Regions from separate parts of the Tigheibacillus halophilus genome, predicted to be linked through region 2. Evidence: riboswitches for the same ligand, from Rfam matches in the RefSeq annotation. Region 2 holds a riboswitch; each other region holds the start of a gene.

Region 1 (5,423 bases), on a different contig from region 2:
AAAGATTGGCAGAGATCGCCAAGAAAAATTATATTAGTGATGATAAAAAGGCTGTTATCAAAGGATTTATAGAGAGAGAAGCATTAAGTTCAACAGGGATGGAGCAAGGCATAGCTATTCCCCATACAGAGCTGGATAGCATTCGTAAAGCCAGTATCGTCATATTGAAGCTGGATCAAAGTGTTGAGTGGCACGCCCTCGATGGGAAACTGACCAATATCGTTATTGCTATGTTCATCCCAAAAGGACAAAGTAATGGTCATCTAAAATATTTGTCAGAGGTATCCAAGCTTTTAATTCATCAAGAATTTATTGATCAATTGCATCGAGCACAGGCTCCAGACGAAATATATCAAATGTTTAAGGAACGCGTATCTTAAAAGGGGGAGTATAAAATGAGAACAGTAAGCGAAAAAAAGAGATTGGCATTGAAAAACATAATGAATGAAAACGGGATTATCAGTGCACTAGCGATAGACCAGCGTGGTGCATTAAAAAGAATGATGAGCGAGGAAGCTACTACAGAGGATATAGAAGCATTTAAAAGTATTGTTTCCGAAGAACTTACACCTTATGCATCTTCTATTCTGTTAGATCCCGAATATGGACTGCCTGCAGCGGAAAAGCGGTCTTCCAGTGCCGGTTTACTCCTCGCATATGAAAAGACGGGCTATGATACGACCAAGCCTGGCAGACTACCAGATCTTTTATCAATATGGTCAGCTCGCCGGTTAAAAGAACAAGGGGCGGATGCTATCAAATTCCTTCTTTATTATGATATCGATGAGCCTGCAGCTATCAATGATCAAAAACACGCCTTTGTCGAGCGCGTCGGCGCGGAATGTAGGGCGGAAGATATTCCGTTTTTTCTGGAGATTGTAACGTATGATGCACACATTGCAGATTCGAAGAGTAAGGCTTATGCAAGGGTGAAGCCGCATAAAGTAAACGGGTCCATGAAGGAATTTTCTAAATCGCGATATGAAGTGGATGTATTGAAAGTGGAAGTCCCTGTCAACATGGATTACGTGGAGGGACACGGAGCGGAGGCAGTGTATTCCGAACAAGAAGCGCAAGCATATTTTAAGGAACAGAGCTACACAACAGGTTTACCATTCATTTTCCTGAGCGCCGGAGTGAGCGCAGAGATGTTTCAAGAAACGTTACGGTTTGCACATGCTGCGGGATCAAATTTTAACGGTGTTTTATGCGGTCGAGCCACTTGGAAGGATGGCGTAAAGATCTATTCTGAATTGGGCGAGGGTGATGCAAGAGAATGGCTGCAAACACAAGGAAAGCAAAATATTGAAGCTTTGGACGCAGTGGTTCAAGAGACAGCCTCTTCAGTGATGGAAAAGATTGAATCAAACGGTTATAACTAAAGTGCCGTGCTACTGAAAATATATATCTATCAAAGCTATTAATCTTATTGCTTTGTTTGGAAATAAAAAAGCCTGTAAAAATATTATATTGTGCTACCCAAACGAAAGGGGAAGGCGCAGCCTTAGAAAGAGAAATAATTCCTCGCGAGCTGGCTAGCGCACAGGAGGGATTATTTTTTATTTTGGGACACGATAAACACGATTAACATGCCGAAAAAAATCATCAGTCTTAATACGTTATACGTATCCATGGCACCACCTTCCTTCATGGGAAAATCCCAGAAGGAGTGCGCGCCTAATCCCTCATGTCAAGCCAGTCTATTGTTAGAATCTCCTGCTCCACTTTCGAACTGAAGCAGGAGAAAACTTACTTATTAATAGCCCTCTTCTTCCATTCACTTCACATCGACATCTGCCGACTCACGGGCTGCTCCTCTGCTTTTGATTCCGGTATCAAGATAATAATGGCTATGAACAGGCTGATAATGATAGTGAACAGCGTTATACCAAGTAATCCCAAATCATAAATCGTGTGAAATCCTGCGATAAGTGTAAGAACCAACAGTACACTAAATGCGAATGCATAATACCCCTTTTTTGCCCCTGTTGAGAACAAATTGACTTTTATATTACCTTTTTCTTGTATGAACGTTACGATGACAAGGATGATGATATTGGCTGACATCCCGATCCAGACCGGGTGGATATTTAAATAGAATTCATTCGGCAGCCATCCGCCAAGGTGATACCACACAATGCCAGATAAAAACCCGGTAACCATAGAGCTGACTACGGCCCCTTTTGTAGCAAGCTTCCAGAACAATACAGCAACCACTGGAGCGAATGTCGCGGAATTCCTCATGGTCCAGGCCAATACATTCCACCATGCAGATTGCTCTGTCCTGAGCATGCCAAAGACGATCATCAGTACGGTGAGTATCAGTAAGGATCTTTTCGTATATGTGATGAGTTGGTCAGAGGTGGCTGTGGGATGAAGGGCGCTTCCTACATCTTTGCCTAAACTTGTTGCACCGGAAAATTGGCACGGTGCTCCCCATCCAAGGGCGCAAGCCCAAACGCCGAGGAAAAATAAACCGACAAGGGGTGCAGGCAACACCTCCATCAAGTATTGCGGGAGCGCTACCAAACCAAGTGTGGACCCTGGAACAACAATTGCAGCCGAGATTCCAAACAATGTACCTAATACAATGAAAGGGATGCCGAAAATGGATGCTATTTTCAATCCCTTTTGCCCCTCTTCTGGTGTCTTACAGGAAAGAGCCATTTGAAATGCTGCCTGAGCCAGTATCACATTGACCAAAAATGTACCAAACCATGCGACGATTATTTGAATTCCGACGCTGCCAAATTGAAACATTTCCGGATTGGAAGTGGCATATGCAAGCAAGCCGTCTATGCCAGGATTAAGCAGAAATGCAACAATTCCTATCACAAACATAGCTGCGAACAAGAAGATGTTGATCGTTTGTGTAAACGCAATGGACCACATGCCGCCAGCTTGCAAATAAATATATAAAAGCAGCGCCGTAAATGCGATGGATATTGTCAGGGAAACCCCAGTGAATACGTGGACGGCTGATGCAAATGCAATAGCAGTAGCTACAGACCACATCGGAAAAGCAAAGGCAGTGATTGCACCGCCAATACCAAGCGCTGATCTGCCATAACGGTTTCCGATCATTCCGGAAACGGTGACTACCAACTTTTCCCTGAATGGCCCAATGATCAAGAAAGCTATAATCAATATTTGTGTCGTTTCCGCGACTCCATACCAAATTGCTGATACGCCAGATAGATAGGACAATTCGACTATTGATATAAATGTAGATCCTGAAAATAAACCGGTTATGCAAAAGGCGACGATCCATTTATTGAAAGCTCGGCCGCCAACGAAAAACCCTGTATGCCGATTGGCTTTTTTTCGTGAAACATGTCCCGCTGCTATTAATCCAAATGTATAGAGACATGCGAATAAAATTAACCACAAACCATAAGTTGTCATGATTTATTCCTCCGTTTTAAAATATATTATTCCTATAAAAATACTTTATTTATGTAAAAATCCCTGCTTATTGTTCTTTTTACAATAAAAAACCTCCTCCCATAAGATGAGAGAAGGATGATGTGTTTCAATCATGCTTCGATTTTTCTCATCTTCGGAATACAGTGTATCCCCTGAAATTAGCACCATGCAGTGTCTGCTGGTTGCTGAGGCTTCACAGGGTCAGTCCCTCCACCTCTCTTGATAAGAATGAAACGTAATATATTAAATTATAGTGAATTATAAACTTTCAAATAAACGTTGTCAAACGCTTTTTGGAAATCTCTGTAAATTGGTTTTAAACTTGAAAGCTGGAATGTAGATTTGTTAAAAAGATGACGCAACATATCGCTTTAAATGCATCAACGTAACAAACGACGCCGTTTCCAAGAACGCTGGTGGACAACCTTACCAAGATAGATAAAAATAAATTCCAGCGAAAATTTAACATAACAGGACTGTTGACAATCTTTGGATTAACTATTATATTTAGTTTGTTAATTAATTTAATTTAGTTGTGCATTTACTTGCATGAACAAATGAATTCGTTTCCAAGTAACCGGTTCGGCACACAGCGGAAAATGGACAATTCGGTACCGAGTATATTAATAGTTTTGGCAGCGGTTTACTGATTTAATTTTTTGATTAGTTGAGTTAGTGGAAACGGGTTAACGATGAATCAAATCAAACTGAAGTAATGAAAGCGGTGATCAAAGAGACGAAGAGCGGGTTCGATAACATTTCAGGGGGAGGCGTTGGTATTGGCCGATGCATTAAAGGAAACAGAAGTACAGGGTGCGAATGTGACAGGTAAGATAAGCACGAAGGAAAAAATAGGCTATGGCATTGGTGATATTGCTTCGAATTTTGTGTGGGGCATGGTTTCAAGTTACTTGCTTTTCTTTTACACGGATATTTTTGGGATAACGGCTGCTGCTGCAGGTACATTGTTTATTGTTACCCGGTTATGGGATGCCATCAATGATCCCTTGATGGGAATTGTTATTGATAAAACAAAAAGTAAGCATGGAAAAACGAGACCATATTTACTTTATTTGCCTATTCCATTAGCTGTTATCAGCGTGCTGACTTTTATTACGCCAAGCTTTTCAGAAGGAGGGAAATTGGTTTACGCGTATATAACCTACACCCTGCTTGGAATGGCATTTACTGCCATTAATTTGCCTTATGCATCGCTGATGCCGAGGATGACCAGGGATTCAGGGGAGAAAGCGGAGCTCAATAGTTACAGGGGAATGGGCAGGACGATTGCAACGATCATTGTTGCTGCGGCTACATTACCTCTGGCAAGTTTACTTGGCAATGGCGATGAGAAAATAGGGTTTCCTATTACGATGGGTATTTATTCAGTGGTTGCTACAGTTTTGTACTTCGTTACCTTTAAGAGCTGTCATGAGCGAGTTGTTCCCAAAAACACGGATAAGCTGGTTAGTTTAGGTCAATCCGTAAAAGATATGATGAAAAATAGAAGCTGGAGTCTTGTTTCGATTAGTGCCACATTGTGGTTTCTTCGATCAGGGACGATGAATGCAGCTTTAATATACTATATTAAGTATTACCTTGGACAACCCGGAATGATACCGTTTTATTTGACCTTGCTCAATGTTGCGAATCTGCTTGGGACAGTTTTAGCTTTCTTTGTTCTAAAAAGATGGGGAAGCAGAAATTCCAGTGTGATCATGTATGCCATAGCAACCGTACTGTTTATTGTTCTATACCTGCTTGGAAGCGATTCAACAATTCTATTCTCCACTTTATTTTTCCTGGCAAATATATTAGTTGGGTTCGGTGATCCTGCTAATCTGACAATGCTGGGAGATTCGATAGATTACCATGAGTGGAAGTTCGGCAATCGGCTGGAAGGATTATTAACATCCAGTTATAGCTTTTCACTAAAGGTAGGTGTTGCTATAGGATCTTCTTTGGTAGGGTTTGCTTTAGGGTTTGCCGGCTATGAC
Region 2 (5,423 bases):
ATGATGCGCACCAAAACGTGAAGTGACATTCAGTACGGGTTCACCGAGTGTTTTCCATACAACGCCACCCCATCCAGCTTCAAATGCGCGCTGTACCTGGTATCCTGTATTTGTTGGTGGTGCAGAGGCAAGCCAATAAGGATTAAGGGATTTGATTCCTGCAAAATCGATGCTTATATCTGCCATATTCATCCTCCCAAACGGTTACTTTACATTTTTTGCTAGACATGCGCAGTTTCAGTCTCTTTTAATTGCTGATGTACTGCGTATGCCGTCTCTTTCCCCTGCTGTGCCGCAGTTACTACCATTGCTTCACCGATTCCTTTTCCAAAAACGACATCACCGGCAGCATAGACCTTTGGGTGTGAGGTTAAGAACGTTTCACTATCTACCTTCACAACACCACCATGGTGTTCAAGACCAAATGCATCAATCAGCTGCTGATGCCGCGTCTGACCAATTGCTTTCACCACGATATCAACATCCATTAAAAATTCAGATCCTTCTATCTGTACTGGCCGCGCACGCCCATCAGAGCCCGCCGATTGCAACTTCATGCGCACGCACTCCATTTGCCGGATACGACCATTTTCATCACCGATCAAACGTTTAGGTGCCACTAACCATCTGAATTCAACACCTTCTTGTTTGGCAAATTCATATTCAAAATCATATGCCGACATTTCTGCCTCCGTCCGGCGATAAAGAATTTTAACATTTTCGGCACCGAGTCTCACTGCTGTAGTGGCACCATCTATCGCTGTATTGCCGGCACCGATAACAGCCACACGTTTCCCGATAAACGCAGTTGTATAACGCTCGTTTTTGGCTTCTTCCACCAAGTCAATGGCATCATAAATTCCTGACAGTTCTTCTCCTTCAATGCCCAGCATCGGTACTTTTGACATGCCCGCTGCAAGAATCACCGCGTCATAATCACTCATCAGATCTGCAGCAGATACATCCTTGCCCACTTCCGTGTTTGTATGAATCTTCACACCCAAATCCGCGACCTGTTTGACTTCCCACAATGAAATATCCTTCGGCAGTCGGAATGGAACAATACCATGCGTATCTAGTCCACCTGCTTCAGCCTTGCTTTCAAAAATCGTCACGTCATACCCCAACAGTCCAAGTTCACGCGCTGATGACAATCCTGCCGGCCCACTGCCGACAATAGCGATTTTTTTTCCGTTTTTTTCTCCAGCTTTAAACAGTACCTTTTCGTTTTTAATAGACCAATCGGTGGCAAAACGCTGTAAGTCACCAATCATAATAGGCTTGGTAACATGATTCAGCACACAAGCTCCTTCACATAATTCCTCAGTCGGACAAACTCTGCTGCAACTGGCTCCCACTGGATTTGCCTCCATGATTGTTGTTGCCGAGCCTTTCAGATTCCCGGATGCAATTTTTTTGATAAAACTTGGGATATTTATCCCTGTGGGGCAGGCTTTGATACAAGGTGCATCGTAACAGTAAAGACATCTGTGGGCTTCGTCTAACGCTTCTTGTGCATTGAAACTAGGCCTGGACTCATCAAAATTTTTTGCCAGCGCTTCTGCTGACAGTAAATTTTGCAGTAAATTTTCCACTGAAAAGCCTCCTTACAGAACTTATGGACTTATTATTTAGCAAATCATATCTCATGTTTATTTTTACAAACCATGACTATCGATTCTGGTTGGATGTTGAAATCACCCCCTAAAAATCGAACATATTTGAACATAATTTATCTCATCTATTTTATGCAATGCTTAAAAAGTAAGCGTTTGCATTATTTACTCGCTATTATAATGATTTTGAATTAATTATATAATTGACATAGTGTAACATCATTACAATCATTATTAGGCACTTTGTAGCGATTTAAAATTTGCAAAGACATTATATTGGATGAAATTTTCCTGTCACGGCATCCACACGTCCGCAAATAAAAAACAGTAGCGATGATTGATCCTACAATCCCATACTGCAGCACTTTCAGACGTTTTTCCAAGTATTCAAACGGTGACAGCGCGCCCAGTATTTCCTACATTTTTCTCATATGTTTTCCTAGAACAGATAAATTGATAATCCCACCGGCGGCATCGCCAATCACATACATGATAACAAACCATCCCTGTTGAAAAGGCTAAAGGGGACCCTGAGAACATGAACACGCACATGGATGTGCTTTGCATAGTTAACGCAGAACGGCGGGACAATATGCGGTCACCAGGTAAATAAGAATCTGGTGATTTGGAAGCTTTTTTGGAAAAATTTAACCCGATGCAGGAGAGGATTAATCAATAAAGGATAAAAATGACAACATCCAACCTCACTTTTCATTCCTCTCCTTATCCTTTAATTTATCATCCCTATCCTTGATGAATACATGATAATACCCAGAGCCAACCAAAAAAAGGCCATGGAACGATATACTAAAAACTGTCCCCAGGGAATTAAACATCTACTTCTCCCCTTGCAAATATAAATAATCTAGTCTAGTTCAAATTTATGTATGTAAACAAGCAATATTACAAAAAAATGAGAATCTGCCCTGGCACTTCTTTCCGAAAGCTGTCACGCTATTAACAGTTACAATCTATTTCTTGACATTTTAATTTTCGAACAGTAAAGTATGAATTAATAGAAAATTGCATAGTAATCATTTTCTTATCCAGAGAGGTGGAGGGACTGGCCCTGCGAAGCCTCAGCAACAGACAAACATTTTGGCGTAAAAACGCATAAATGCAGTACTGTGCTAATTCCAGTAGTGAGAACTAGAAGATAAGAAGAGCGAGCAGCCTCATGCAGAACCCTCTTCTTTTTTCTGGAAGCGGGTTTTTCTTGTTCAGGGTTATACAAATTTATTTACAGTCAACACATGAAAGGAAGATGATCTAATGACAAACACAACCATTACTGTAAAGGCACCTTTTCGTGCAGACCAAGTAGGCAGTCTTTTGCGTCCGAAAAGCATTCATCGGGCAAATGAAGAATATAAAGCAGGCAAAATTTCTGCCGAAACATTACACGAGATACAAACGGAAGAAATCAGACGGGCAGTGGATAAGCAAATTGAAATTGGCCTTCAAGCTGTGACAGACGGAGAATTCCGGAGAAACTGGTGGCATTTTGACTTTCTGGAACAACTGGACGGTGTTGAGGGGTATGTTTCCAAAGAAGGCCGCCCATTCAAAGGGATCCAGACAGAAAAATATAACATCCGCAATACCGGTAAAATAACTTTTAAACCTGACCACCCTTTCATTAGAGATTTCAAGGAATTCAAGAAAATTGTCGGTGACCGTGCTGTCGCCAAACAGACTATTCCCAGTCCAAACCAGTTATTTCCTGCCGGTATTCGGAATAAAAACGTTTATCCGGATATAGAAGACTATGCCAAAGATATCATTCAAGCCTATCGGGATGCAATTCAGTCCTTTTATGATGCAGGCTGTCGATATCTGCAATTCGATGATGTCTATCTGGCCGGCCTATCCTCCTCTGAAATGCCATATAGCGATGGTGAATTTACAAGAGAAGAACTAATAGAGCTGGCATTAAGCGTCGTCAATCGAATTCTGGAGGATAAACCAGCAGATTTAGTCATTACTACCCACCTTTGCCGCGGTAACTACCGTTCAAAATGGGCTTTCGAAGGGGGTTATACGCCGATTGCTCCTTACATTTTCGCAAATGAGAAAGTGAACGGATTCTTCTTGGAATACGATGACGAGCGTTCGGGGGATTTCGAACCGCTTAGCTATATTCCAGAGGGGGGCCCATCCATCGTTTTAGGGGTTCTTACCTCCAAAAACGGAAATTTGGAGGACAAGGAAACGATCAAGTCGAGAATAAAAGAGGCTTCCAAATATGTGCCACTTGACCAGCTATGCCTGAGCACACAATGTGGTTTTGCATCCACCCATCACGGAAACGAACTGACCGAAGAAGATCAGTGGCATAAATTGCGTTTTGTTGTAGAAATTGCGAAAGAAGTGTGGGGATAGGACAGGCGGTTCATACCTAAAGGATCTGGGACAAAACCCAAAGTTTTATCCCAGATCCATCTAATGAATAACTTACTTCCACCTTTCGTAGACCTATTTCTACCTGTTCAGTGCATGTTATGGGCCCATCTCGCTCCTATCTTCAAATTTGCTGACCCGCCAGCTTGAAGTCCTTCTTGAAGTGCCTGCATTTCTTGGTTAAGGGAAGGATATATATGAATAGAAGGAAACTCGATTTGGCTTGGTGGCCGGGCAGATTTTGCTGCTTCTGCAAATTCTTTCAAAGCAGTTTCCAATTGTCTCAGCTGATCAGCCTCAAGGTGGTCTTCTATTGCTGGGTGCTTAGACCCAGCGATCACGAGATAGCCTATCCTTTGCGCTGCAACAACTGCTGGCCAGTATGTTTCAAGTGCTTTACGCTGTTGTTTTAATTCCCCAGTAGCATTATCATAAACAGACCTCACATTGACCAGTGCAGTTTCGACGTTGCGCCGCATTTTTTCAAATTTCTCTTTGTCTATTTCTTCCTTGAAACCCTCGGGAGACGTGAGCATGACAAGCAGCAGCTTTCCTTCTTTTTCAATCAACTGCCCAAGAACTGCCGGCAATCTAGTGGAGGAGGCATGCCGCCATAACAAAAGTCCCCCAATTACACCAATGATACAACCTGTTATCGTATCCAACAGACGTGTAGAGATTAGACTATCAGCGGTGACACCGCTCCTGCCACTTTCCGCCATGAGCAAAGCAAGCGGTGTGATAAAGGTCACCCCAAATCCATAATTACGTGTAATGGTGAATTGAATACAAAATTGTAGTGCCATGATAGCAAAAGCAATAATAAAAGGGGACGACTGTAGAGCAACAAGTCCCGCTCCGATAAATATTCCAACTGCTGTTCCAGCGGCCCGCTGAATGGACCTATGAAAAATCGTTACTGGGGTCGTCCCATTCAATACAGCTGCACAAGTTAAAGGTACCCAGTAAGGCCGTTCGGTCCCAAAAGCGGCCGCAATCAATGTTGCAGCCACAAGTGAAATTCCTATTCTGAAGGTTGTCGGAAGAACGAGAGAATCCCGGTTAAACGCCCCCATAAACGTGTCAAGAAACGTCTGTTTTCTTAACTGGATTCTCTGTTCTGATTCATATTTATCAGCTGCTGCAACACAAACTGCAGTGGAAAGTTCTCGAAAAACCCGTTTCCTGGCAGCCGTCTCTTTAGCAGGACGGGGTACATGGATAGATTGTGCTTTTTTGGGGTCAGAAATGGCATCAGCCAGATAACGGACTGTACTGGCCAGCTCATCGACCAACTTTCCACTTTCTTCGGCGGACAATTCCACACCTGCTAAAAATAGTGCATTCGCACGGTATGTCAATTGTTGCAGCCGGGCTGTTTTTCCAGTGCGCGGCAGGCGCCGTATT
Region 3 (5,423 bases), on a different contig from region 2:
GTAATTAATAGCATAAAGAACAAACTGGTAATCCAAGCAACCGTTTGCACACTCATAAAACACCCCTCCATTTCATTTTCATCATGCATTTTTTCAGGAAACTTCCCCATCCCTTCCAACATATGAAAACGCAACCATCCTATTTGTGATACAAATCACTGGAAATGTCCTGAAATATGACGGAAATATGGCGAACGTATTTTCCCTATTTGCACAGTGATAAAATGTCAGATGAGTAGTTTTTCTATAGCTATGCAGGTTGTTGTTTTTCTTCCAAGTCACTGCAATACATACCCCTCAAGAATCATCCTTCGGCCATTTTGTATGAGCCGGCCGTTACTAGTATCAACGGCATGTAAAAAAGATGACCCCTGTTCAATACAGAGATCATCTTCTGAAAGCTTGCTGGATATTTATTTTTTTTAAAAGGGTACACTTTACTATCCCTACGTTCAGAAATCACCAGACTTCCCTGGCAATTTCAATGACGTGCTGGATCTTATTCCATTGGTCCCCCTCACTGATATCATTGCCTTCTTCCGTGGAAGCGAATCCGCACTGTGGACTGAGACACAATTGTTCCAGCGGCAGGTATTCGCTGGCTTCCTGAATCCTTTTTTTGATGGTAGCTTTGTCTTCTATTTCTCCGACTTTTGTCGTGATCAAGCCGAGCACGACATATAAATCATCCCGGTTCACGTAACGTAATGGTTCGAATCCGCCGGAACGTTCATCATCAAATTCCAAAAACAGACCATCCACATCGAGTTTCCCAAAAATAGTTTTGGAAGCCGCATCATAAGAACCTTCTGCAAAATAATGTGACCGGTAATTTCCACGGCAAATATGCATGGTCACCAATAAGTCATCCGGTCGCCCAGCCAATGACTCATTAATCGCCTTCGCCGCAATTTCCTGCATGTCTTCAGGTATATATCCAAGCTTTCGAATAGCTGTGCGGCCCTTTTCGGATAAATAAGAAGACCAGGAAGTATCATCAAGCTGGAGATATCGGCAGCCCAGATCATAAAATGCCTGTATTGCTTTTTGATATGTTTTCGTCAAATCCGGCAATAGCGCTTCGATATTTTCATAGATGTTTTCATCTATGCTTCCCCGCAGCAGCAGCATGTTCGGACTTGGGATTGTCATCTTCGCAGTATGATCTGGTCCTGTATGCTCCTTCAGAAAACGGAAATGCGCTAACATGGGATGATCGGCTGGAAAATCTACTTTTCCTGTCACACGAATAGAACGATTTCTTGCTTCAATCCCGACAAAGTTCAGACCTATATCCGGATCAAATCCTTCCACACCTTCCAGCCCTTCCAGAAAATCAAAATGCCACCATGATCGGCGGAATTCTCCGTCTGTGATTGCTTGCAAGCCGGCCTCTTTCTGTTTTTCAATCAGTTTGACAATTTCCTCATTTTCGATATCACGCAGCTGCTCTGAGGTGATATTCCCAGAGGCAAATTGGCTTCTAGCTTGCTTCAATCGTTCCGGTCTCAGAAAACTGCCTACTTGCTCCCCTCGAAAAGGTGCCTTTTTCACTGTGTGTATTGTTGTCATCTTCTTCAGCTCCTTTTAAATATTTAGGTTTGTTTGACCATTATTTAGCTGCAGTTGTTTTACAAAATATTTCATTTCTGCAAATAAAAAATTCCCCCGATAAGAAGGAATGAAGAGTGATCGTCATCTTCTTATCTACCAAGCTTGCAGCACTTGTTAGAATTAGCACCTTGTCCGTCAGACACTGGACAGGTTGCTGAGGCGTCTTTAGGCTAGTCCCTCGACCTCTCTGGATAAGAACTTTTCATGAAATTGTTTCATCTATCATAACAGTTCACCCCAAAATTTCAACCATTAGGTTTTATTTTTTAAAAAATATGCTACCTTTAATCGTCAAAAAGGATGCCCTCTTAACAGAGTATACATCCTTTTTGACTCACACTGTCTATATGGTTCTACCGGTGAAAAAAGAAACAGATCAAGCTAATTCCATCGGAAAGATAGGTCTCGGAATATTTTTATAGTCGATATTTTCAATTCGCTGGTATGTCGATCCAGGCGTCATCGCTAAAATATCCAGCTTGGAAATGGCGCTTAGCTCATCGAAGAGATATCCTTGTTTCACGACAATCACATCATAATCTTCTATTTCGACGCCGGCGCGAGTGAAATGATTGATGGTAATGAATGAATCGCCGCGATTCGCTATTATCACATCCAGATTTCCTATGGAAAGTGTACATACTTCCCCTACCTTATCATTTGTAGCATTCAAATACCCGAGCAGATCGCCTTTTGATTTCAATATACCTTCCAACTCGACAGGCTTGCTGTATTCATCCATATCTGTCCCGACCTTGACAGCTACCTTTTCCCCAATCTGATGACCATTCAACTTCTGAAAAGCCTCTGCATCATAAACAGCGGAAACCAATACTTTTTTATCTTTCAAATCACTGTCTCTCAACATTTGCAGGAGCAGCGTGCTCATACCTGGTGCTCCTGCAGTCGAGTTATCACCCGAATCCGATATGAAAACAGGCTTGGATGCTCCTTCAAGTGCCCGCTGGATTGCTTCAACAGGCTCAAGAACCTTTGCCTGAAATTCGAATTCGTGGCGGCGGTCATACACAAATGCTGCCAATTCTTCCGTCACTTTATCGGCAAGGGCTTTATATGCTTCAGACTCTGGCACTACAAAGATGGATGACCTGGTATTTTCCGTATCATTCCAGGCGTGGCATATGAAAAAGTTGGCGCTGATAATGCCTTCCATTTGTTCCAGTTCCTTTAATTTGTTAAATATCGAGCGTAACGGTTCACTTGCTCCGACAGCCTTCTCACCAGGGATAATCATTGGCAGGCTTTTAAAAGATGGCCTGATCTTAGCTTGATGAGCAATCGCATCCACCAGCAGCTGCGCTGAAATACGCTCCACTTCAGGCTGGTCAACATGCGGTACCGTACGATAAGAATAAACGATATTGACATATTCATGGAGATCCTCCGCCAAATTGCCATGAATATCAAGTGTCAAGGAAATCGGAATTTCATATCCTATGTGCTGCCTGATTTCTTTCAATAATGCCAGCTCTCCCGATCCTATTTCCTCTACTACCATAGAACCGTGCAAATGCATCCAGATACCATCGATATCCTTGTGTTTTTCAAGAACGGAAATGAATTTGTCAGCAAAGTGCCGGTATGCTTCTTTTTTTACGATACCAGATGATAAAGCTGTAGCATAAATACTTGGGATGATTTCTACTCCATTTTTTTCAAATACCTCTGTACTGGCAAGGCGTTCTTCTACCTCTTTGCCTTCAACAAGAACAAAGTCATCTACAGTTGTTGGAAATGGATTGAAGGTATTTGTTTCGTGATACAAACAACCAGTAACTATTTTCATTGATAATTCCCCCATTACTTGATTATAGATTTAAATCTTTCACAATATCTGCATGATGCTTGTCCAATTTATAGCAATACAAGATGATTACTTGTAAAACAGTGATCAGGATCGGCAAACTGAGCATCAATGTGCGTATCATCGTTTTCGCACCTTCTGTAATCGCATTCGGATCATAGCCTGCCCAGCTCAAGGCATAAGCGAGGAAACTCGAACCGATCGCAACACCGAATTTTGTTGAAAAACTGTAGCTGGATACAAGCAATCCTTCAGGTCGTGTACCGAATTTCCATTCCTGGTAATCAATGGAATCACCCAGCATGGTCAGTGTGGCCGGGTCTCCGTAGCCAATCAGTACATTTGCCGCAAAGAAAATAATGGAAAACAGAATCATTGATTGACCTTCTACTAGGAATAACGATGCCAACAGGACAGCAGCTAATCCATACATCAGCATACTCGAATTACGACTGCTGAATTTTCTTAAGATCGATAGTGCAAAGAATCCGCCGACTAGGTTTGCTATATTTAACAACGTCAAATAAAATGGTGCCATATTAGGCTCCTTCAACACATAATTGACATAATAGATCAGTACGCCGTTCATGATTCCCATTCTGACGAACCATAAAAATGAATTGGCGGATACAAGCAGCCAGTATTTATTTTTAAACATTTGAACAAGCGATTTTTTAATTTCCGGATTTTTTTGGTCCGGTTTGGCAGTCTGCACTCGTTCATGGCAGTTTTTAAACGTAAGCCAGAAAAATACCACACCTATGACTGAATAGATGCCCATGACGACAGGGAACCCAAGCTGTTGATTGCCCCCACCAAGGAAATTCACAAGCGGTAAGGTCAGTGAGGCGACAATGATGGCACCTACCGACCGTCCGATAGCCCGGTAACTATTCAACTCGCCTTTTTCCTTGGAATTTCTTGACATCAGCGGCATCAATGCCCCATATGGGATATTGATCATGGTATAAACAATCCCAAGCAGTCCATAAGTTATATAGGCATAGACCACCTTTCCAGTGACAGACAAGTCAGGAGTGATGAAAGTGATAATGCTCAATATACCAAAGGGAATCGCTACGTATAATAAATACGGCCGTGTTTTTCCATGCTTGCTCTTTGTTTTATCTACAATGATCCCCATGATCGGGTCGTTGACCGCATCGAAAATGCGTGTGACCAAAAAAAGTGTCCCCGCAGCAGCGGCAGTAATACCAAAGACATCCGTGTAAAAAAATAGCAAGTAACTATTAACCATCCCCCAAACAAAATTAGAAGCAACGTCACCATAACCATAGCTTATTTTTTCCCTGAGGCTTAAATCAGGCAATTTTACGTATTCTTTCCTTAGAGCTTGACCCAACTCATTCACTCCTTTGATTTCCTGTATGGATTTAATCCGCTTTCATTTTTGATGGTTCAATCGCTTTCATTTTCAGCCAGGATGCCGAATGATGGCGCCACCTTGTTCAGTTTGCTTTTCACCAAATAAGCGGCACCGATCATTCCTGCATCATTTCCCAATTGCGCGAGCCTGATATCACATTGCTCACTGATTCTTGGCAGCGCATATTGTTTAAAATAATGAGTGATTTTCTGAAGTAACGGCAATCCAGCTCTTGACAGTCCTCCACCAATAATAACAGCGGAAGGATTGATGATTGTCGCTGCCCCGGCGATCATGAAACCAAGGACATCGGCAGTATGGTCAATGATATGTTCACTTGCCGCGTCGCTATCAGCTGCCAGATCAAATACATCTTTTGCATCCAACCTGCCATTTTCCCGATAACGTATTCCCAAAGGACTATTCGGATATGCCAATAAATGGTCCATCGCCTGGTGCACAATGCCTGTTGCAGAAGCTATTGTATCCAAGCAGCCTTCCCTGCCACAATTACAAGGATAGCCATGCGGCTCCGCAATAATATGGCCAATTTCGGCGGCTGTTCCATTCATTCCGCTTAAAAGTTCACCATTGGCG

Evidence for each region. A riboswitch is a leader RNA that binds a small molecule or an ion and turns the genes downstream of it on or off. The one in region 2 is predicted to bind S-adenosylmethionine.
Region 1: it holds a riboswitch for S-adenosylmethionine, as region 2 does, so the genes downstream of both, ACFSMW_RS07600 (sodium:solute symporter family protein) here and ACFSMW_RS00685 (5-methyltetrahydropteroyltriglutamate--homocysteine S-methyltransferase) in region 2, are expected to answer to the same signal.
Region 3: it holds a riboswitch for S-adenosylmethionine, as region 2 does, so the genes downstream of both, ACFSMW_RS13640 (5-methyltetrahydropteroyltriglutamate--homocysteine S-methyltransferase) here and ACFSMW_RS00685 (5-methyltetrahydropteroyltriglutamate--homocysteine S-methyltransferase) in region 2, are expected to answer to the same signal.

Annotation. Positions count from the first base shown of each region.
Region 1 covers NZ_JBHUIZ010000005.1:264,426-269,848, forward strand. Annotated here, with positions in the region: gene ACFSMW_RS07590 (fructose-specific PTS transporter subunit EIIC) at 1-380, shown strand, start outside; gene lacD (tagatose-bisphosphate aldolase) at 396-1,382, shown strand; gene ACFSMW_RS07600 (sodium:solute symporter family protein) at 1,783-3,405, opposite strand; SAM riboswitch class I at 3,551-3,655, opposite strand; gene ACFSMW_RS07605 (MFS transporter) at 4,206-5,423, shown strand, end outside.
Region 2 covers NZ_JBHUIZ010000003.1:24,548-29,970, reverse strand. Annotated here, with positions in the region: gene preA (NAD-dependent dihydropyrimidine dehydrogenase subunit PreA) at 1-186, opposite strand, end outside; gene ACFSMW_RS00690 (NAD(P)-dependent oxidoreductase) at 222-1,595, opposite strand; SAM riboswitch class I at 2,656-2,779, shown strand; gene ACFSMW_RS00685 (5-methyltetrahydropteroyltriglutamate--homocysteine S-methyltransferase) at 2,889-3,998, shown strand; gene ACFSMW_RS00680 (FUSC family protein) at 4,106-5,423, opposite strand, start outside.
Region 3 covers NZ_JBHUIZ010000013.1:33,945-39,367, reverse strand. Annotated here, with positions in the region: gene ACFSMW_RS13645 (cupredoxin domain-containing protein) at 1-56, opposite strand, end outside; gene ACFSMW_RS13640 (5-methyltetrahydropteroyltriglutamate--homocysteine S-methyltransferase) at 460-1,572, opposite strand; SAM riboswitch class I at 1,701-1,812, opposite strand; gene ACFSMW_RS13635 (M81 family metallopeptidase) at 1,991-3,421, opposite strand; gene ACFSMW_RS13630 (glycoside-pentoside-hexuronide (GPH):cation symporter) at 3,444-4,802, opposite strand; gene ACFSMW_RS13625 (ROK family glucokinase) at 4,859-5,423, opposite strand, start outside.